2 regions of the Streptomyces sp. NPDC056580 genome follow, and region 1 is predicted to be linked to the other one. Evidence: predicted binding sites of a transcription regulator. Region 1 holds the regulator's gene; the other holds the start of a gene.

What was found. The regulator HrcA, encoded in region 1, represses chaperone genes, less so after heat shock. The targets are predictions, from matches to a motif close to TTNGCACTCNGNNNNNCNGAGTGCNAA.
Region 2: the regulator HrcA is predicted to act here: its motif matches at 4,659-4,685, upstream of groES (co-chaperone GroES).

The regions. Positions count from the first base shown of each region.
Region 1 covers NZ_JBHTVE010000002.1:209,935-220,711, forward strand. The annotation lists gene ACFQ9Z_RS04650 (SpoIIE family protein phosphatase) at 1-1,546, shown strand, start outside; gene hemW (radical SAM family heme chaperone HemW) at 1,574-2,806, shown strand; gene ACFQ9Z_RS04660 (DUF3097 domain-containing protein) at 2,873-3,670, opposite strand; gene ACFQ9Z_RS04665 (MBL fold metallo-hydrolase) at 3,705-4,427, opposite strand; gene hrcA (heat-inducible transcriptional repressor HrcA) at 4,587-5,603, shown strand; gene dnaJ (molecular chaperone DnaJ) at 5,604-6,740, shown strand; gene ACFQ9Z_RS04680 (nitronate monooxygenase) at 6,948-8,069, shown strand; gene ACFQ9Z_RS04685 (16S rRNA (uracil(1498)-N(3))-methyltransferase) at 8,066-8,815, shown strand; gene ACFQ9Z_RS04690 (VOC family protein) at 8,832-9,224, shown strand; gene ACFQ9Z_RS04695 (hypothetical protein) at 9,315-9,869, shown strand; gene ACFQ9Z_RS04700 (S41 family peptidase) at 9,945-10,777, shown strand, end outside.
Region 2 covers NZ_JBHTVE010000010.1:103,729-114,505, reverse strand. The annotation lists gene ACFQ9Z_RS23140 (YciI family protein) at 1-245, shown strand, start outside; gene ACFQ9Z_RS23135 (RNA polymerase sigma factor) at 288-1,541, shown strand; gene ACFQ9Z_RS23130 (methyltransferase domain-containing protein) at 1,554-2,720, opposite strand; gene ACFQ9Z_RS23125 (polysaccharide deacetylase family protein) at 2,811-3,755, shown strand; gene ACFQ9Z_RS23120 (polysaccharide deacetylase family protein) at 3,752-4,600, shown strand; gene groES (co-chaperone GroES) at 4,832-5,140, shown strand; gene groL (chaperonin GroEL) at 5,262-6,887, shown strand; gene ACFQ9Z_RS23105 (hypothetical protein) at 7,192-7,392, opposite strand; gene ACFQ9Z_RS23100 (DUF3293 domain-containing protein) at 7,418-7,909, opposite strand; gene ACFQ9Z_RS23095 (ester cyclase) at 8,162-8,869, opposite strand; gene ACFQ9Z_RS23090 (SDR family NAD(P)-dependent oxidoreductase) at 8,943-9,716, opposite strand; gene ACFQ9Z_RS23085 (MOSC domain-containing protein) at 9,769-10,437, opposite strand; gene ACFQ9Z_RS23080 (LysR family transcriptional regulator) at 10,518-10,777, shown strand, end outside.

The sequences.
Region 1 (10,777 bases):
GGTCGAGGTCGGCGACCGCCACCCCTCCCGCGCCCCGCGCGACACCGGCGAGACGTCGCACGACACCTCCGAGTACGGGCGCGGGCTGCGCCTGGTCGCCAACCTCGCCGAGTCCTGGGGCGTCACCTACCGGCGGGGCGGGAAGACCGTGTGGGCGCGGCTGCGGCCCGGCGGCGAGCCCCCGGACGACCCCGCGACCGAACACGACCTGGACGTCGCCGAGGTCCTCGCCCCGCGGCCGCGGGGCGAGGGACGCGACCGGGACTGGCTCGGCCGGGGCGCGCTGTCCTTCCTCGCCGAGGCCTCCGACCTGCTCGCCGGACAGCTCGACGAGAACCTGGTCGCCGCTCTCACCGGCCAGCTCATCGTGCCCCGGCTCGCCGACTGGTGCGCGGTCTGGCTGGAGGACGAGGCGACCGCGCGCGGCGGCGACGGCGGCGGGCCGGCCCGGGTCTGGGCGGCCGGCGAGGAGCGCGCCGAGGAACTGCACCGCGCCCTGGAGAAGGACCCGCCGCAGGCGCCGGCGGGCCTGCGGTCCGGCCCGGAGCCCTACCCCTGGCCCGGCGAGGTGCTCGGCACCCACGGCACGGCCCTCGCCTTCCGGCTCACCGCCGGCGGCCGCCCCCTCGGCACCCTGGTCCTCGGGCGCTGCGGGCAGGCCGCCTTCCCCGAGGAGGTCACCGGCCTCGTGGAGGACCTGAGCCGCCGGGTGGCCCTCGCCATCGGCGCGGCCCGCCAGTACGCCCGGCAGGCCACCATCAGCGCCGTCCTGCAGCGCGGACTGCTGCCCGGAGCGGTCGCCGAGATCCCCGGGGTGAGCAGCGCCCTCGTCTACGAGCCCTGCGACAAGGGCGGCCCGAGCGGCGACTTCTACGACCTGTTCCCGGCGGGCGACGGCCGCTGGTGCTTCGCGGTGGGCGACGTCCAGGGCAAGGGCCCGGAGGCGGCCGTCGTGATCGGGCTCGCCCGGCCCTGGCTGCGCCTGCTCGCCCGCGAGGGCTACCGGGTCGCCGACGTCCTCGACCGGCTCAACCAGCTGCTCCTGGACGACGCCACCGAGGCGGCCGACGCCGCCGCCCGCGCGCTGGTCGCGGCCGGCGGCCGGCCCGTGGCGGCGGGGGACGGGCCGCAGACCCGCTTCCTGTCCCTGCTCTACGGCGAGCTGACGCCCCACGCGGACGGCGGCGTCCGCTGCACCCTCGCCTCCGCCGGGCACCCCCTGCCGCTGCTCCTGCGCCCCGACGGCGAGGTGCGCACCGCCGCCCGCCCGCAGACCCTGCTCGGCGTCGTGGAGGACGAGACCTACACCAGCGAGACCGTCGAGCTTCGGCCCGGCGACAGCCTGCTGTGCGTCACCGACGGCGTCACCGAGCGGCGCTCGGGCTCCCGCCAGTTCGACGACGGCGACGGGCTCGCACGCGCCCTGTCCGGCTGCGCGGGCCTGAGCGCCGAGGAGATCGCCGAGCGGATCCGCGGCCTCGTGCACGGCTTCGGGGGCGGTCTGCCCGAGGACGACCTGGCCCTGCTGGTGCTCCAGGCCGGGTGAGTCCCGCCGTACGGGACAATGGAGGACATGCCTTCCGCACTCCCCGACGGCGAGCCCGTCCCCGACGACGGCGCGCTGCCCGCCTCCGCGCTCGCCGGGGCCGCCGGCCGCCCCCTCGGGTTCTACCTGCACGTCCCGTACTGCGCGACCCGCTGCGGCTACTGCGACTTCAACACCTACACCGCCACCGAGCTGCGCGGCACCGGCGGCGTGCTCGCCTCCCGGGACAACTACGCCGGCACCCTGACCGACGAGGTCCGGCTGGCGCGGAAGGTCCTGGGCGACGACCCCCGCCAGGTCCGTACGGTCTTCGTGGGCGGCGGCACGCCCACGCTGCTGGCCGCCGCCGACCTCGTGGCCATGCTGGCGGCGATCCGCGACGAGTTCGGTCTGGCGCCGGACGCGGAGATCACCACGGAGGCCAACCCGGACTCGGTCGACCCGGCGTACCTCGCCGCCCTCCGGGAGGGCGGCTTCAACCGGATCTCCTTCGGCATGCAGAGCGCGCGGCAGCACGTGCTGCGGGTCCTGGACCGCACGCACACCCCCGGCCGCCCGGAGGCCTGCGTGGCGGAGGCGCGGGCGGCGGGGTTCGAGCACGTCAACCTGGACCTGATCTACGGCACCCCGGGGGAGAGCGACGACGACTGGCGGGCCTCGCTGGACGCGGCGATCGGCGCGGGCCCCGACCACGTCAGCGCGTACGCCCTGATCGTCGAGGAGGGCACCCAGCTCGCCCGCCGCATCCGCCGCGGCGAGGTCCCGATGACCGACGACGACGTCCACGCGGACCGCTACCTGATCGCGGAGGAGACGCTGACGGCCGCCGGCTTCGACTGGTACGAGGTCTCCAACTGGGCCACCTCCGAGTCCGGGCGCTGCCTGCACAACGAGCTGTACTGGCGGGGCGCCGACTGGTGGGGCGCGGGACCCGGGGCCCACTCGCACGTGGGCGGGGTGCGCTGGTGGAACGTCAAGCACCCGGGAGCGTACGCGGCGGCGCTGGCGGCGGGCCGGTCGCCGGGGGCCGGGCGGGAGCTGCTGTCGGACGAGGACCGGCGGGTGGAGCGCATCCTGCTGGAGCTGCGGCTGCGGGAGGGCGTTCCGCTGTCGCTCCTGAAGGAGGAGGGGCTGGCGGCTTCGCGTCGGGCGTTGGCGGACGGACTCCTGCAGGACGAGCCGTACGGGGAAGGCCGGGCCGTGCTGACGCTGCGCGGGCGCCTGCTGGCGGACGCGGTGGTACGGGACCTGGTGGACTGACGGTCCCCGGCCCGGCTACGCGGGGACGGCCCCCGGCCCCGTTACGCGGGGACGGTCCCTGCCCCGCTACGCGGTGACGAAGTCGATCAGCTCCTCGACCCGCCCCAGCAGCTCCGGCTCCAGGTCCCTGTAGGACCGCACCCGGGACAGGATCCGCTGCCAGGCCGCGCCCGTGTTCTCCGGCCAGCCCAGGGCCCGGCAGACGCCCGTCTTCCAGTCCTGGCCGCGCGGGACGCGGGGCCAGGCCCGGATGCCCAGCGAGGCCGGTTTCACCGCCTCCCAGACGTCGATGTACGGGTGGCCGACGACCAGCGCGTGCTCGCTCGTCACCGACTCGGCGATGCGCCACTCCTTGCTGCCCGGCACCAGGTGGTCCACCAGGACGCCGAGGCGCGCGTCCGGGCCCGGCGCGAACTCCGCGACGATCGACGGCAGGTCGTCCACGCCCTCCAGGTACTCCACCACCACGCCCTCGATGCGCAGGTCGTCGCCCCACACCTTCTCGACCAGCTCGGCGTCGTGACGGCCCTCGACGTAGATGCGGCCGGCGCGGGCCACGCGCGCGCGTGCGCCGGGAACGGCCACCGAACCGGACGCCGTGCGGGTGGGCCGCGCCGGCCCCGACGGCGGCCGGACCAGGGTCACCGCCCTGCCCTCCAACAGGAATCCGCGCGGCTCCAGCGGGAACACCCGGTGCTTGCCGAAGCGGTCCTCCAGCGTCACGGTGCCCGCCTCGCAGCGGATCACCGCCCCGCAGAACCCGGTGCCGGGCTCCTCCACCACCAGGCCCGGCTCCGCCGCGACCTCCGGCACGGGCCGGGGCTTCTTCCAGGACGGGGTCAGATCGGCGGAGTACTGGCGCATTCGGATGACGATAGGAGAACCGGCGGCTCTGTGCTCATGACACGCCGAAACGCGCCGCCAGCACGTCTCGCTGGCGCCGCACGAAGTCCGCGTCCACCACCGCTCCGTGACCGGGTACGTACAGCGCGTCCTCGCCGCCCAGGGACAGCAGACGGTCGAGCGCGTCCGGCCAGCGGCCCGGCACCGCGTCCGGGCCCGCCTGCGGTTCGCCCGACTCCTCCACCAGGTCGCCGCAGAAGACGACCTCCGGGGCGCCCGGCACCAGCACCGCCAGATCGTGGGCCGTGTGGCCGGGACCCACGTTGGCCAGCAGCGCCTGCCGCCCGTCGCCGAGGTCGAGCGTCCACTCCCCGGAGACCAGGTGCCGGGGCGGCGCCAGCGCGTCCACCGCCTCGTCGGCGTCCGCGGGCGGCAGGCCGTTCCTGACCGCGTCCAGGCGCAGCTCCTCGCGCTCGTGCGTCAGCGCCGCGTCCGCGCCCACCGCCGCGTACACCTCGGCCCCGGCCAGGGCGGCCGCGCCGAAGACGTGGTCGAAATGGGGGTGGGTGAGCGCGAGATGGGTCACACGGTGGCCCGCGAGCCGCTGGGCTTGCTCCCGCAGCCGCGTGCCCTCGGCGAGGCTCGACCCGGCGTCCACCATCAGCGCCGTACCCGCCCCGAGCACCAGGCCCGAGGTGCAGTCCCAGCCGGGCAGCCGGCACCGGCCGACCCCGTCGGCCAGCCGCTCCCATCCCAGCTCTTCCCAAGTCACGGTCATGACGCGACGCTAACGGCAGGACGGGGTGCGGCGGGACCGACCTTGCCCAGTGAGTACCCCACGGCCGTACACTGGCCGGGGAACGCTGGCACTCGGACACGCAGAGTGCCAGGGGGACGACCCGAAAGGCCGCGGAAGACATGCTGGAGGTGCGCGCGGATGCTGAGTGAACGCAGACTTCAGGTGCTGCGCGCCATCGTCCAGGACTACGTGGGCACCGAGGAGCCGGTCGGCTCCAAGGCGCTCACCGAACGGCACAGCCTCGGTGTGTCCCCGGCGACCGTGCGCAACGACATGGCCGCCCTCGAGGAAGAGGGCTACATCGCCCAGCCGCACACCAGCGCCGGCCGTATCCCCACCGACAAGGGGTACCGGCTGTTCGTGGACAAGCTCGCGGGCGTCAAGCCGATGAGCGGGCCCGAGCGGCGGGCGATCCAGAACTTCCTGGAGGGCGCCGTCGACCTCGACGACGTCGTCGCGCGCACGGTGCGGCTGCTCGCGCAGCTCACCCGGCAGGTCGCCGTCGTGCAGTACCCGTCCCTGACCCGCTCCACCGTGCGGCACGTGGAACTCCTCTCGCTCGCCCCCGCGCGCGTGATGCTCGTGCTGATCACGGACACCGGCCGGGTCGAGCAGCGGATGGTGGACTGCCCGGCGCCGTTCGGGGAGACGGCCCTCGCGGACCTCAGGGCAAGGCTCAACAGCCGGGTCGCGGGCCGCCGGTTCACCGACGTGCCGCGCCTGGTCGAGGACCTTCCGGAGGCCTTCGAGCCCGAGGATCGCGGTACGGTCTCCACAGTGCTCTCCACACTGCTGGAGACACTGGTCGAGGAGAACGAGGAGCGGCTGATGATCGGCGGCACCGCCAATCTCACCCGCTTCGGACATGACTTTCCCCTCATGATCCGGCCCGTCCTGGAGGCCCTCGAGGAGCAGGTCGTGCTTCTCAAGCTCCTCGGCGAGGCGAAGGATCCGGGCGTGATGGTGCGCATCGGGCACGAGAACGCCCACGAGGGACTCAACTCCACGTCCGTCGTGTCGGTCGGCTACGGTTCGGGCGGCGAGGCGGTTGCCAAGCTCGGCGTGGTCGGACCGACCCGCATGGACTACCCGGGAACGATGGGAGCGGTACGCGCAGTGGCACGGTACGTCGGACAGATCCTGGCGGAGTCGTAAGTGGCCACGGACTACTACGCCGTTCTCGGCGTGCGCCGCGACGCGTCGCAGGATGAGATCAAGAAGGCGTTCCGGCGGCTCGCGCGCGAGCTGCACCCGGACGTCAACCCCGACCCGAAGACCCAGGAGCGGTTCAAGGAGATCAACGCCGCTTACGAGGTGCTGTCGGACCCGCAGAAGAAGCAGGTCTACGACCTCGGCGGCGATCCGCTCTCGCAGGCGGGCGGCGGCGGCGCGGGCGGCTTCGGCGCCGGCGGCTTCGGCAACTTCTCCGACATCATGGACGCGTTCTTCGGCACGGCGTCGCAGCGCGGGCCCCGCTCGCGCACCCGGCGCGGCCAGGACGCGATGATCCGGATCGACGTCGAGCTGGACGAGGCGGCCTTCGGCACGACCAAGGACATCCAGGTCGACACCGCGGTCGTCTGCAACACCTGCAACGGCGAGGGCGCGGCCCCGGGCACGACCGCCCAGACGTGTGACATGTGCCGCGGCCGCGGCGAGGTGTCGCAGGTCACCCGGTCCTTCCTGGGCCAGGTCATGACCTCCCGCCCCTGCCCCCAGTGCCAGGGCTTCGGCACGGTCGTGCCGACCCCGTGCCCGGAGTGCGCGGGCGACGGCCGGGTGCGCTCGCGCCGCACCCTCACCGTCAAGATCCCGGCCGGTGTCGACAACGGCACCCGGATCCAGCTCGCCGGCGAGGGCGAGGTCGGCCCCGGCGGCGGTCCGGCCGGCGACCTCTACGTCGAGATCCACGAGCTGCCGCACCAGACCTTCCAGCGGCGCGGCGACGACCTGCACTGCACGGTCACCATCCCGATGACCGCGGCGGCCCTCGGCACCAAGGTCCCGCTGGAGACGCTGGACGGCATGGAGGAGGTCGACATCCGCCCGGGCACCCAGTCCGGCCAGTCGATCCCGCTGCACAACCGGGGCGTCACGCATCTGCGCGGCGGCGGCCGGGGCGACCTGATCGTCCACGTCGAGGTCACCACCCCGACCAAGCTGGACCCCGAGCAGGAGAGGGTGCTGCGCGAGCTGGCGAAGCTGCGCGGCGAGGAGCGGCCCCAGGGGCAGTTCCAGCCGGGTCAGCAAGGCCTCTTCTCACGGCTGAAGGACGCGTTCAACGGGCGCTGAGGGCTCCGCCCCTTGTCCGGGTGCCGAGGGCTCCGCCCCTCGCGCTGAGGGCAAGGGGCCCCGCCGCTCGGACCCCGCCAGGGAGCTCCGCCCCGGACCCTGCCCTTCGCGCACCCGCCACCCGGCTCGGGGGCCGGTGGAAAGTGGCATGTGCCAGGGAGGAAGACCCGATTCGGAGCTCCCCCCAGGACGTGACAACATGCGGGCATGTCCTCCGCGCTGACCGATCTCTTCCCCCGGCCGATCGTGCAGGCTCCGATGGCGGGCGGGGTTTCCGTGCCCGAGCTCGCGGCGGCCGTGTCCGAGGCGGGCGGGCTCGGGTTCCTCGCCGCCGGGTACAAGACCGCCGACGGCATGTACCAGGAGATCAAGCAGCTCCGCGGGCTCACCGGACGGCCCTTCGGCGTGAACCTCTTCGTGCCGCAGTCCGAGTACCCCGGTGCGGGCAACGGCTCCGCCGCAGCGGCCGGCGCCGCGCCCCTCGACGCGGGCGCCGTCGAGATCTACACCCACCAGCTCGCCGGTGAGGCCGCCTGGTACGAGACCGAGCTGGGCGACCCGGACAGCGGCCGGGACGACGGCTACGACGCCAAGCTCGCCGTACTGCTCGACAACCCGGTGCCGGTGGTCTCGTTCCACTTCGGGGTCCCCGACCGCGAGGTCATCGACTCCCTGCGCCGCGCCGGCACGTTCACGCTGGTCGCCGCCACCACCCCGGAGGAGGCGCGCGCGGTCGAGCGGGCCGGGGCGGACGCGGTGATCGCGCAGGGCGTGGAGGCAGGCGGACACCAGGGCACCCACCGGGACGTCCCCGAGAACGACGGCTCCGGGCTCGGACTGCTGTCACTGCTCGCGCTGGTCCGCGAGGCGGTGCGCATACCGGTCGTCGCCGCCGGCGGCATCATGCGCGGCGGCCAGATCGCCGCCGTCCTCGCCGCGGGCGCGAGCGCCGCCCAGCTCGGCACCGCGTTCCTCGCCACCCCGGAGTCCGGCGCCCCCGACCTGTACAAGCAGGCCCTGACCAACCCCCTGTTCGCGCGCACCGAACTGACCCGCGCCTTCTCCGGCCGCCCGGCGCGCGGCCTGGTCAACCGCTTCCTGCGCGAGCACGGCCCCTACGCCCCCGCCGCCTACCCCGAGGTCCACCATGTGACGGCGCCGCTGCGCAGGGCCGCCGCCAAGGCCGGCGACGCGCAGGGCATGGCGCTGTGGGCGGGCCAGGGCCACCGGCTGGCCCGGGAGCTGCCGGCCGGGCAGCTCGTGGAGGTGCTGGCCGCCGAACTCGCCGAGGCCCGGACAGCGTTGTCGGCCGGAGGTGACGCGCGATGACCGCCCCCGTGTTCGTCGTCGGGCACTTCGAGGCCGGGGACGGCGGTCACTACGTCCTGGACGGCCCCGAGGGACGCCATGCCGTCTCCGTGAAGCGGCTCCAGGCCGGCGAGGAGGTCGTGCTCACCGACGGCGCCGGCCGGTACGCGGTGTGCGAGGTGACCGGCACCGAGGGCAAGGACCGGCTGATCGTCCGCATGGGCACGGTGGCCGAGGAACCCGAACCGGCCCCGCGCATCACCGTCGTCCAGGCCCTGCCCAAGGGCGACCGGGGCGAACTCGCCGTCGAGACCATGACCGAGGTCGGCGTCGACGCGATCGTGCCCTGGCAGGCCGCCCGCTGCATCACCCAGTGGCGGGGCGACCGCGGGCTGAAGGCCCTCGGCAAGTGGCGGGCCACCGCCCGCGAGGCCGGCAAGCAGTCCCGCCGCCTGCGCTTCCCCGAGGTCGCGGACACGGCGACGACCAGACAGGTCGCCGCCCTCCTCGCCGCGGCCGACTTCGCCGCCGTGCTCCACTCCGACTTCGAGCACGACAGCGCCCCCCTCGCCACCGCCGAACTCCCCGCGCGGGGCGAGATCGTGCTGGTCGTGGGACCCGAAGGAGGCGTGGCCCGCGACGAGCTGGCCCTCTTCGAGGAGGCGGGCGCCAAGCCGTACGTGCTGGGGCCCACGGTGATGCGCACGTCCACCGCCGGCACCGCCGCCGCGGCCCTGCTGCTGGGCCGCACCGGCCGCTGGTCCTGACCGCTGGGGGAACACCGTGGAACTCGCTCAAGTCCGGCTCCTCGTCACCGACTTCGCCGCCTGTTACCGCTTCTACGGCGAAGTCCTCGGTCTCAGGCCGCAGTCCGGCACCGGCGAGGGACCGTACGAGAAGTTCAGGCCGCACGCCGGCTCCGCCGGGATCGCGCTGCAGGACCGCGCCATGATGGCCGGCGTCCTCGCGGAGACGGGTGAGACCGCCACCGGCCACCGCTCCCTGGTCGTGCTGCGCGTGGACGACCTCGACGCGTACTGCGCGGAGATCACCGCACGGGGCGCGACCGTGCTGCACGGCCCGGCCCCGATGACCGACCGCATGCGGGTGGCCCATCTCAAGGACCCCGAGGGCAACCTGGTGGAACTCCAGGAGTGGCTCCTGCTGCGCGGCTGACGGCACGGGAGCGGGGCCGCCGCTGCCCGAACGGGTGAGTGGCCGTAAGCGCCCTTCCGCACCGGGGACGGTGGTGGCACGCTGCCCTTCATGGGGGTATCGAGGCGGATCCGGCGCCGGCCGCGGGCCGCGCGCCGCGTGAGCGTGGCGGGGCTCGTGCTGCTGGGCGCGGGCACGGTGGTGGCGTGTCAGCCGGGCGACCTGAGTTCGGCCTCGGCCGCGTACACCACCGACAGCACCGCGACCGCCGAGCTGAAGCGGCGGCACGTGGACGTGAGCTGGCTCACCTGCACCGGTGACTACGGCGGCAAGGGCGGCGGGGCGTCCCGCAGTTCGCCCTCGCCCACGGAGAGCACCGTCGTCTCCGTCGACTGCCAGGGACAGACCAAGGACGGGCGGAAGATCACCGTCAAGGGGAAGGTGACCCGGGCCGTCGACGGGGCCTGTGTGCGCGGGGACCTCACGGGCACGGTCGGCGGCCGGCAGGTCTTCCGGGTCAGCGGGCTCGGCGACTGCGACGCCACACCGGGGCCGACGTACCGGCCGCCCACCCAGTGGGGCGGGCAGCCGACGGTGACGGTGACCGTGACGCGCACCATCTGGTGCAGGAAGGACCCCAGTTGCTGGCCGGTGGAGGGCAAGTGAGGTCAGGACGGGCGAGTGCGGGGCAAGTGATCCGAACCGGCCCGGAGGAAGCCGGTCGCTGCGTACAGTGACGGGGTGACTCAGGGAGCTCCGACGGCATCCTCCGGCTACCTCCGATTCCCGCACCCGCACGGCGACCTGGTGACGTTCGTCGCCGAGGACGACGTCTGGCTGGCCCCCCTCGACGGCGGCCGCGCCTGGCGGGTCAGCGCCGACAACGTGCCCGTCAACCACCCCCGCATCTCGCCCGACGGCACCGCCGTAGCCTGGACCTCCACCCGCGACGGCGCCCCCGAGGTGCACCTCGCCCCGGTGGCCGGGGGCCCCGCCAGGCGGCTGACGCACTGGGGCAGCTGGCGGACCCAGGTGCGCGGCTGGACCCCGGACGGCGAGGTGCTCGCGCTCAGCACCCAGGGTCAGGCGAGCCTGCGCCGCAGCTGGGCCCGGGCCGTCCCGCTCGACGGGGGACCGGCCGCCACCCTGCCGTACGGGCCGGTCGGCGCCGTCGCCCACGGCCCGCACACCGTGCTGCTGTCCGCCCCGATGGGCCGCGAGGCCGCCTGGTGGAAGCGGTACCGGGGCGGCACGGCGGGCAAGCTGTGGATCGACCTGGAGGGCGACGGCGAGTTCACCCGGCTGCACGAGGAGCTGGACGGCAACGTCGAGTACCCGCTGTGGGCCGGCGACCGGATCGCGTTCCTCTCCGACCACGAAGGCACCGGCGCGCTCTACTCCTCCCTCGCCGACGGCTCCGACCTGCGCCGGCACACCCCGCTGGAGGGCTTCTACGCCCGGCACGCCGCCACCGACGGCACCCGGGTCGTCTACTCGAGCGCCGGTGAACTCTGGCTGCTGGACGACCTCGACGGCGCCGAACCGCGCCGGCTGGACATCCGGCTCGGCGGGCC
Region 2 (10,777 bases), on a different contig from region 1:
CCGGCGTCATGCTCGACACCGCCGGGCTCACCCCGTCCGCCCAGGGCACCCGGGTGCACTGGGAGGGCGGGAAGATCTCCGTCACCGACGGGCCCTTCACCGAGTCCAAGGAGGTCGTCGGCGGTTACGCGCTCATGCAGTGCAAGGACATGGCCGAGGCCGTGGAGTGGACGAAGCGGTTCCTGAAGACGCACGAGGACTTCTGGACCGTCACCTGTGAGGTCCGGGAGATCGCCGAGGGCTGACGTGCTTGGCTCCCGGGGCCCGGGGGTGTTGCATGGTGGGCTGTGGAAGCACAGCCCACCGCGGCACACGCCATCGAGATCGTCTTCCGGCTGGAGTCCCCGCGGGTCGTCGCCGGTGTCGCCCGCATCGTGCGGGACGTCGGCATCGCCGAGGAACTGGCGCAGGACGCGCTGGTCGCCGCCCTGGAGCGGTGGCCCCGGGACGGCGTGCCCGACAACCCCGGCGCCTGGCTCATGGCCACCGCCCGGCACCGCGCCGTCGACCTGGTCCGGCGCCGCGAGACCTACGCCCGCAAACTCGCCGAGATCGGCCGGACCCTCCCGGCCACGGCCCCGCCGCTCGAACCCGCCGACCCGGACGACATCGACGACGACCTGCTGCGGCTCGTCTTCACCACCTGCCACCCCGCGCTGTCCCCCGAGGCCCGCATCGCCCTCACCCTGCGCCTGCTCGGCGGCCTCAGCACGGCCGAGATCGCCCGCGCCCACCTGGTCCCGGAGCCGACGGTGGCCCAGCGCATCGTCCGCGCCAAACGCACCCTCGCGACGCGGAACGTCGCCTTCGAGGTTCCCTACGGGCCCGACCGCGAGGCCCGCCTCGGCTCGGTGCTGGACGTCATCTACCTGATCTTCAACGAGGGTTACGCCGCCACCGCCGGCGACGACCTGCTGCGCCCCGGGCTGTGCGAGGACGCCCTGCGGCTGGCCCGGCTGCTGTCCGGGCTGATGCCCAAGGAGCCGGAGGTGCACGGCCTGACCGCGCTGCTGGAGTTCCAGGCCTCGCGCACCGCCGCCCGCACCGCCCCCGACGGCACACCGGTGCTGCTGAAGGACCAGAACCGGCGCCGCTGGAACCGGATGCTCATCGCCCGCGGCATCCGGGCCCTCGCCTGCGCCGACGCCACCGCCACCGGCGCACCCGGCCCCTACGCCCTCCAGGCGGCCATCGCCGCCTGCCACGCGCACGCGTACTCCTATGCGGAGACCGACTGGCGCACCATCGCCACCCTCTACAGCCTGCTCGCCGCCCGCGCCCCGTCCCCGGTCGTCGAACTGAACCGCGCGGTCGCCGTGTCGATGGCCGAGGGACCGGCCGAAGCGCTGGAACTCGTCGACGCCCTGGCCGGCGAACCCGCCCTGCGCGACTACCACTTGCTGCCCAGCGTCCGCGCCCACCTGCTCGCCCGCCTCGGCCGCGCGGCGGAGGCCCGCACCGAGTTCGAACGCGCGGCCTCCCTCACCCGCAACGAACGCGAACGCGCCCTGCTGCTGCGCCGGGCCGCCGAGGCCGGCTGAGCGACTGCGCGCTCAGCGCACCGGCCGGCCGACCAGCATCGTCGGGGCCCCCGCGACCCGGGTGAGGAACACCGTCGCGGAGTTCGGGCCCTGCGGCTTGACCTTTCTGCGCAGTTCCTCGGGTTCGACCGCCGAGCCCCGCTTCTTCACGGTCAGGGTGCCGACCTCCCGCTCGCGCAGCAGGGCCTTCAGCTTCTTGACGTTGAAGGGGAGCTGGTCGGTGATCTCGTAGGCGGTGGCGTACGGGGTCGGGTGCAGCGCGTCGGCGGTGATGTAGGCGATGGTCCCGTCGACCAGGCCGCCGCCGATCTCCTCGGCCACCTCGGCGACCAGGTGGGCGCGGATCACGGCGCCGTCGGGTTCGTACAGGTACCGCCCCACCGGGCGCACCGCGGGGTCGGGCAGGCCGCGGCCGGACAGCGTGCGCGGGCCCGGCAGCAGTGTGGCCCGCACGGCACCCGGCGCCCCGGTCCCGAACCACAGCACCGCCTCCTTCACGTCCCCGCCGTCCGAGATCCACTCGGCCTCGGCCTCGGCCGGGACGGCCTCGTGCGGGACGCCCGGGGCGATCTTCAGTGCGGCCCGGGGCGCCTCGATGGCAGCCGCGACGGCCCACGAAAGCGGCGGTGAGTAGGCCTCGGGGTCGAAGATCCGGCCCCGGCCGCCGCGCCGGGCGGGGTCCACGAAGACGGCGTCGTAGCCGTCGGTGTCCACCTCGGTCACGTCCGCCTCGCGCACCTCGATCAGCGCGGCGAGCCCCAGCGCCTCGGCGTTGGCACGGGCCGCGGCCGCCGTCAGCGGATCGCGGTCCACGGCCAGCACCCGGATGCCGGCCCGCGCCAGCGCGATCGCGTCGCCGCCGATCCCGCAGCACAGATCGGCCACCGAGGTCACCCCCAGCCGTCGCATCCGCTCCGCGCGGTACGCGGCCACGCTCGCCCGCGTCGACTGCTCGACCCCGTTCGGGGTGAAGAACATCCGCCGCGCGTCCTCGGCCCCGAACTTCGCCGCCGCCCGCTGCCGCAGCCGTGCCTGTCCCAGCGCCGCCGACACCAGCTCGGCGGGGTGTTCACGGCGCAGCCGGGTGGCCACGGCCAGCTCGTGCGCGGGGTCGGTGTCGCGCACCTCGTCGAGCAGGGCGCGGCCTTCGGGGCTGAGGAGGAGGGCGAGGTCGTTCACCGGGTCATTGTGGGCCAGTCGGTGGATGGTGCGCCTCCGGCGGCGGTGTCGGGCCGGGTTCGGCACCGGGGCCTGCGAGGATCCGAGGCCATGCGACCAGTAGTACAAAATGACAAAAAGCGGGCACATGGCAGGCGTGCGCGTCTCACGGGGGCCGCCCTCCGCTGCGGGGCGGCCGCCCTGGTCTCGGCCGCCTTCGCCGCCGGCTGCGGTTCCCCTGACCGGGCCCCCGACGGCCATCCGGGCCCCAGCAGGAACGCCGGCCAGGGCGGCGCCCAGGCGCTGAGCCCCGAGGCGCGCCGCGCCGCCGAACAGGCCCGGCTGGCCGCCGCCGCCCAGCGCTGGAAGCTGGCCGCTGTGCCGCTCACGGCCCCGGCGCCGCCCGCCGTCAAGCCGCGGATCACCCCGCGCGACGGCTTCGAGGTGGACGGCCAGGACGAGGAGAACCTGCCCCCGGTCTTCACCACCGTCCCCACCAAGGAGAAGGTCGTCTTCCTCACCATCGACGACGGCGCCGAGAAGGACCCGGCGTTCCTGCGCATGATGAGCGACCTGAAGGTCCCCTACTCGGCCTTCCTCAGCGACTACCTGGTGAAGAACGACTACGGCTACTTCCGCCGGATGCAGTCCCAGGGCCACACCCTCAACAACCACACCCTCACCCACCCCTTCCTGCCCGGCCTGTCCTACGAGGAGCAGCGGCACGAGATCTGCGGCATGCAGGACGTCATGAAGAAGCAGTTCGGCAAGGCGCCCACCGTCTTCCGGCCGCCCTACGGCAACTACAACGGCGACACCCTGCGCGCCGCCAAGTCCTGCGGGATCAAGTACGCGCCGATCTGGGACGAGGAGGTCTTCGTCGACCACTGGGAGTACCGCGACTGGGACCGCAGCCTGCACCCCGGCGACATCGTGCTCACCCACTTCCGCGGCCGCGACGAATGGGACGGCACGATGGTCGACGACATGCGCAGGTTCCTCGACAAGGTCACGCGCGAGGGGTACGCCGTGGCACGCCTGGAGGACTACCTGTGAGGCGCCGGGGGCGGCCGGCGGCCGGGCCCGTACGGGTGCGGGCCGCAGCGGCGGCCGCGCTCGCCGCGGCTCTCCTGCTCGCCGGCTGCGCCCAGTCCGTCGACCCCATCGAGCGGCTGGGCAAGCGGGCGGCCCAGGGCGCGCGGCAGCCCAGCCCGGCCGACGGCGCGGCGTACCGCCGCTGGGGCCTGACCGCCCCGCTCGCCGCCCCGCCGAGCCACCCGGCCCGGCCCCCGGGGACTCGCCGGACGGACGCCGCACCGCCCCCGGTCGTGGACCGCGTCGACACCACCGACCGGGTCGTCTTCCTCACCTACGACGACGGCGCCGAGCGGGACCCGCGGTTCGTCGACATGGTCCGCGAACTCCGGCTGCCGGTCAGCTTCTTCCTCACCGACAGCGTCGTGGGCCCCGGCTACGGCCACTTCGCCCGGCTGCGCGCGGTGGGCGCCGCGATCGAGAACCACACCCTCGACCACCCGGCGCTGCCCGGACTGCCGTACGCCGGCCAGCGCGCCGAGATCTGCGGCCAGCAGGACAGACTCGCATCCCGCTTCGGTGTCCGCCCCCGCCTCTTCCGGCCGCCCTACGGCTCCTACGACGCCAACACCCTGCGCGCCGCCGCCGGCTGCGGCATCTCCAACGTCGTCCTGTGGCGGGCCGCCCTCGACTCCGCCGGCATCGTCTACCGCGGCGGCGCGCACCGCCTGCGCCCCGGTGACATCGTCCTCGTGGGTCCCGACGAGGCCGCCGGTCCCACCCTGACGCAACGCACCATCCGCCTGCTGCGCCACGCCCAGAGCGAGGGCCTGACCGTGGCGCGCCTGGAGGACTATCTGGCCTGACCACGCCCGTCGCCGGCGCGGCGCACCACCCCGGCGGGGCCGACGCGCCGCACCGCCATTGGCACTCCGCTTGACCGAGTGCTAATCGCGGTCATAGTCTCGGCTCTGGCACTCGGCAGACGAGAGTGCCAGACACGCGACGGGCAGGTCCGGCACCCGCGACGACGGATCCACCTGGTCGCCACCTCAGACAGTTAACCCCGTGAGATCTCCGAAGGGGGAGGTCGGACCGTGACGACCACCAGCTCCAAGGTTGCCATCAAGCCGCTCGAGGACCGCATCGTGGTCCAGCCGCTCGACGCCGAGCAGACCACCGCCTCTGGCCTGGTCATCCCGGACACCGCGAAGGAGAAGCCCCAGGAGGGCGCCGTCCTCGCCGTGGGCCCGGGCCGCTTCGAGAACGGCGAGCGCCTGCCGCTCGACGTCAAGGTCGGCGACGTCGTCCTGTACAGCAAGTACGGCGGCACCGAGGTGAAGTACAACGGCGAGGAGTACCTCGTCCTCTCGGCTCGCGACGTCCTCGCGATCATCGAGAAGTAAGTCACCTCGAGCACTTTGATGCTTGACGCTGCGCCCCTGGCCCCCGCGACCACATAAGAGCCGGGCGCCCGGGGCGCAGTGCCTTTTTCACCCACAGATTTCCGAGAGGGCTCCCGCTGTCATGGCGAAGATCCTGAAGTTCGACGAGGACGCCCGTCGCGCCCTCGAGCGCGGCGTCAACAAGCTGGCCGACACGGTGAAGGTGACGATCGGCCCCAAGGGCCGCAACGTCGTCATCGACAAGAAGTTCGGCGCGCCCACCATCACCAACGACGGTGTCACGATCGCCCGTGAGGTCGAGATCGAGGACCCGTACGAGAACCTCGGCGCCCAGCTCGTGAAGGAGGTGGCGACCAAGACCAACGACATCGCTGGTGACGGCACCACCACCGCCACCGTGCTGGCCCAGGCGCTGGTGCGCGAGGGTCTGCGGAACGTGGCCGCCGGCGCCTCCCCTGCGCTGCTCAAGAAGGGCATCGACGCCGCGGTCAAGGCCGTCTCCGACGACCTGCTCGCCTCGGCCCGCCCGATCGACTCGAAGTCCGACATCGCCGCCGTCGCCGCGCTGTCCGCCCAGGACCAGCAGGTCGGCGAGCTGATCGCCGAGGCCATGGACAAGGTCGGCAAGGACGGCGTCATCACCGTCGAGGAGTCCAACACCTTCGGTCTGGAGCTGGACTTCACCGAGGGCATGGCCTTCGACAAGGGCTACCTGTCCCCGTACTTCGTCACCGACCAGGAGCGTATGGAGGCCGTCCTCGACGACCCGTACATCCTGATCAACCAGGGCAAGATCAGCTCCATCCAGGACCTGCTGCCGCTGCTGGAGAAGGTCATCCAGTCGGGTGCCTCCAGGCCGCTGCTGATCATCGCCGAGGACGTCGAGGGCGAGGCCCTGTCGACCCTGGTCGTCAACAAGATCCGCGGCACCTTCAACGCCGTCGCGGTGAAGGCCCCGGGCTTCGGCGACCGCCGCAAGGCCATGCTGCAGGACATCGCCACCCTCACCGGCGGCACCGTGATCTCCGAGGAGGTCGGCCTCAAGCTCGACCAGGTCGGTCTGGACGTGCTGGGCTCCGCCCGCCGCGTGACCGTCACCAAGGACGACACCACGATCGTCGACGGCGGCGGCAACTCCGCCGACGTCGCGGGCCGCGTCGCGCAGATCAAGGCCGAGATCGAGAGCACCGACTCCGACTGGGACCGCGAGAAGCTCCAGGAGCGCCTCGCGAAGCTGGCCGGCGGCGTGTGCGTGATCAAGGTCGGCGCCGCCACCGAGGTGGAGCTGAAGGAGAAGAAGCACCGTCTGGAGGACGCCATCTCCGCGACCCGCGCCGCGGTCGAGGAGGGCATCGTCTCCGGTGGTGGCTCCGCGCTGGTCCACGCCGTCAAGGTCCTCGAGGGCAACCTCGACAAGACCGGCGACGAGGCCACCGGTGTCGCGGTCGTCCGCCGCGCCGCCGTCGAGCCGCTGCGCTGGATCGCCGAGAACGCCGGCCGCGAGGGCTACGTCATCGTCTCCAAGGTGGCCGAGCTCGAGAAGGGCAGCGGCTACAACGCCGCCACCGGCGAGTACGGCGACCTGATCAAGGCCGGCGTCATCGACCCGGTCAAGGTCACCCGCTCCGCCCTGGAGAACGCCGCCTCCATCGCCTCCCTCCTGCTCACGACCGAGACCCTGGTCGTCGAGAAGAAGGAAGAGGAGGAGCCGGCCGCGGCGGGCCACGGCCACGGCCACGCCCACTGAGGCATCTCAGCGATGAGGCCCGGTGCCCTTCGGGGCGCCGGGCCTCCCGCTTTTCCGCCTTCTCCCGGATCTCTCCCCGCCTTCCCCCGGGACCGCCCGCCGGTCAGCCCGACAGCCGGTCGAACATCCCCGGCCCTTACGAGCCGCCCGGGTTGTGCACGATCACGTTCATCCGTCATCGCCCTCCGCCTGGACGCCGGCCGCATCACGGGCCTGTACGCGGTCCGCAATCCGGAGAAGCTGTCACGGACCGGCAGGGAGACGGAGATGAGCCGGTGAGGGGCGTGTCCGCGCAAACGCGCCGTCAGCCGCCCTCCACGTACGGGCGGGCCAGCCGCCGCAGCGGAGACGTTCTGTCCCAGACGTGCCAGCGCGCACCGCACACCGGATCGGTCGCGTACGTCACCTCGGCCGGGAAGCCGTCGACTCCGACCCGCTCGGCCGGTGGACCGGTCAGGCGCCGGCCGCAGCCCGGACAGTGCTCCGGCGTGCGCATCGGGTACATGCCCATCGCTCTCCTCCCGCCTGCCTCAACGCGGACCGGCGCAGCGGCCGTTCTCGGAGCTCGTCCAGCCGCTCACCGCGACCGCGTCGGTGCCGCACGCGAGGACGCGCCAGGCGCCGGGAGTCCAGGCGAAGATCGCGTCCTGGCCGAAGCGGCGGCCCAGGTCACGCGCCGCGGCGTCGCCCAGCCCGACGACGGCCACGCTCTCCTCGCGGTGCGTGCCGCCCGCGTCACCGCCCACCGCGGACCACCAGGCGAGACCACGGCGGCGGACCTCGTCGAGCAGCAGGGTCTGGGCGCGCGCGTTGGCGTCGGCCGGCGCCGTACGGCCGTAGGGGTTCCAGGCGGTGATCACATGGACGGCGCGGCCGCCCGCCGCTTCCGGGAAGAAGCCCCCGGCCGTGCCGGCGGGGCGGGGTTCGACGTGAACGGTCCGGTCAGGAAACCGGACGTCGACGACCGCGGACCGGTAGTGGTCCCAGTTTCCAGGGGTGACGGCTGAGTCGACGGCGTGCACAAGGGCCTCCTGTGGAACGAAGACCCCCTTACATGCGGTGCAGGGAGATCAGTGCCTCACTCCGACCCGGCCGCGCTCGGCTGGATCGTCCGAGCCGCAACATTTCATGATCGCGACCGCGGCGCAAGGGGGCGGCAGGTCGGCGAGGCGGGTTACCGGATGGACGGCGACTGGAATCTCCACTGGTCCCGCTGCTACGTCCTCCTGGCCGACTGACGCCGACGCGCGACGAAAGCGGCGCGACGGCTTCCCCTACTGCTCCAGCTCGTCCAGCGCCCCCAGCTGCTGCATCAGTCCGAGCTGGTCGTGCTGCCACCAGGTCTCGGTGATCTTGCCCTGGGGGTCGAAGCGGAAGAGGGTCATGCCGGTCATGGTGACCTGGCGGCCGGTCGCCGGGATGCCCAGGAAGTCGCCCTTGTGGGTGGCGTGCCAGGTCCAGCGCGCGCACGCCTGGTCGCCCTGGGCCAGCACGTCGTCGACCGTGAAGGCGAAGTCGAAGGCGGCGCGCCACATCCGGTACTCGCTGCGCACGCTGTCCAGCCCGATCGTGTCCTGCGGGTTCACCGGGTCGTGGCTGTGGACGTCCTCGTCCAGCAGGTCGTTGAGCGGCGGGAGATCGCCCTCGCTCTCCAGGGCCGCGAAGAGCCGCCGCACGGACTCCAGGCCCAGCTGCTCGTCCCGGACGACGTCCAGGTCGGTCAACGTCGGCGCCTCGTCGCACAGGGCGGCCATGTCCTCGAAGATCCTGCCGGTCTCCGGGAGGTTCGAGTTCCGCATCGCCTCCTCGTACGACGAGAACTCCACCACCTCGACGATGTGCGACGCGTCCGAGCGGTCCCTCGCGACCACCGCGTGCGTCGCCGTGCGCTTCCCCTTGCTCTGGGTGACCCAGTCGTCCATCAGCCGGTTCACCTCGTCCAGCCGGCTCGTCCTGCACTCGATGAGCTGTACGAAGGTCATGTCACCGCCTCCGGCCCCCCTGGTCGGGTACCGACCCGACCATTTTCCCACCGGAACGGCGGCGCCACCCTCGCTACTGGGGCCCGTACTTGCGGCCCGTCCGCGAGCTGATCCCGCTCAGCAGACCGCGCGGGGTGACCTTGACCAGTCCCATCAGCGCCTTGTAGCGCGGGTCCGGGATGGACAGCGACTTCCCGCGCGCGAGGTCGGCCAGCGCCGCGGCGACCAGCTTGTCCGCGTCCAGCCACATCCAGCCGGGGATGTTGTCCGTGCCCATCCCGGCCCGCTCGTGGAACTCGGTGCGCACGAAGCCGGGGCACAGCGCCATCAACCGGACCCCGCTGCCGGCCAGGTCCTTCGCCGCGCCCTGGGTGAACTGCACGACCCACGCCTTCGAGGCGCCGTAGGTGCCCCGGGGCAGGAATGCGGCCACGGACGCCACGTTGACGACACCGCCCCGGCCCCGTTCCCGCATCGCCGCGGTGGCCGCCGAGGTCAGCCGCAGCACCGCCTCGCAGTGCACCTTGAGCATCTTCAGTTCGTCGGCCATGGGCACGTCGAGGTAGCGGCCCTTGTTGCCGAAACCGGCGTTGTTGATCAGCAGGTCGACCGGGTTGCGCCGGTCGCCGAGCCGGTCGGCCACCGTCTCGATGCCCTTGTCCTCGGCGAGGTCGGCGGTGAGCACCTCCGCCTCGACGCCGTGCCGGTCGTGCAGCTCGGTCGCCTGCTCGCGCAGCCGCTTGGTGTCCCGCGCCACCAGGACGAGGTCGTGGCCGTCAGCCGCCAGGCGCCGCGCGAAGGCGGCACCGATCCCCGCGGTCGATCCCGTAATCAGAGCCGTTGTCATGGCCCAAGCGTAGTGACCCGGAGCGAGCGCGTCCGCCGCCGGTGACGACCGCTCAGCGGGCCTGGGCGGCGACGTACTTGCGGGCCTTGGCCAGGCTCTCCGGGTGCAGCGCCGCGCCGGCCACGAGCAGCCGGGGCAGCAGTTCCCGCTCGGTGGTGACCGCGCGGAACTCCATCGCGGCCGTCACCCCGTGGTCCGGCCGGTGCACGATCTCGATGGAGTCGCCCGCCCGTATCCCACCCGGTTCGATCACCCGGAGGTAGGCGCCGGTCGCGCCCTTCCGGGTGAATCTCCTCACCCATCCCCGTTCGGCCAGATGGCCCTGGAAGGTGCGGCACGGGATGCGGCCGGAGGTCACTTCCAGTACGAGTCCGGAACCGATCCGCCAGCGCTCGCCGATCAGGGCGCCGGAGACGTCGAGACCGTCCGTCGTGAGGTTCTCGCCGAAGCAGCCGTTGGCCAGCGTCCGGCCCAGCTCGTGCTCCCAGTCGTCGAGGTCCTCGCGGGCGAAGGCGTACACCGCCTGGTCGTCACCGCCGTGGTGGCGGGTGTCGCACACCGCGTCCCCTGCCACCCCGCTCGCGCCGGTTCCCTTGGGGCCGGGCGCCGCCACCCGCACCAGCCCGTCGACGGGCAGCTTGTCGATGCCCGTCACACCCTGCGGCTGGTCCGTGTACGGCACCGGCTGCGGGCGGCCGATGTTGACCGAGAGAAGCTTCATGGCCGCACGGTACGGGAACCGGACCCAAAGCGTCGACGCGATTTCCGGCGTCGGGCCCAAGCCCGGCTTATGCTTCAGGGGTGATCGAAGCCCGTCATCTGCGCGTCCTGCGCGCCGTCGCCACCACCGGCTCCTTCTCCGCCGCGGGGCGCGAGCTGGGCTGCACCCAGCCGGCGGTCAGTCAGCAGATGAAGGCGCTGGAAGCCTCGGTCGGCACCCCGCTGCTGGTCCGCAGCGGCCGCGAGATGCGCCTGACCGAGGCGGGTGAGGCCCTGGTCAGACACGCCTCCGGCATCCTCGCCGGACTCACCGCCGCCGAGGAGGAGGTCGCCGCGATCGC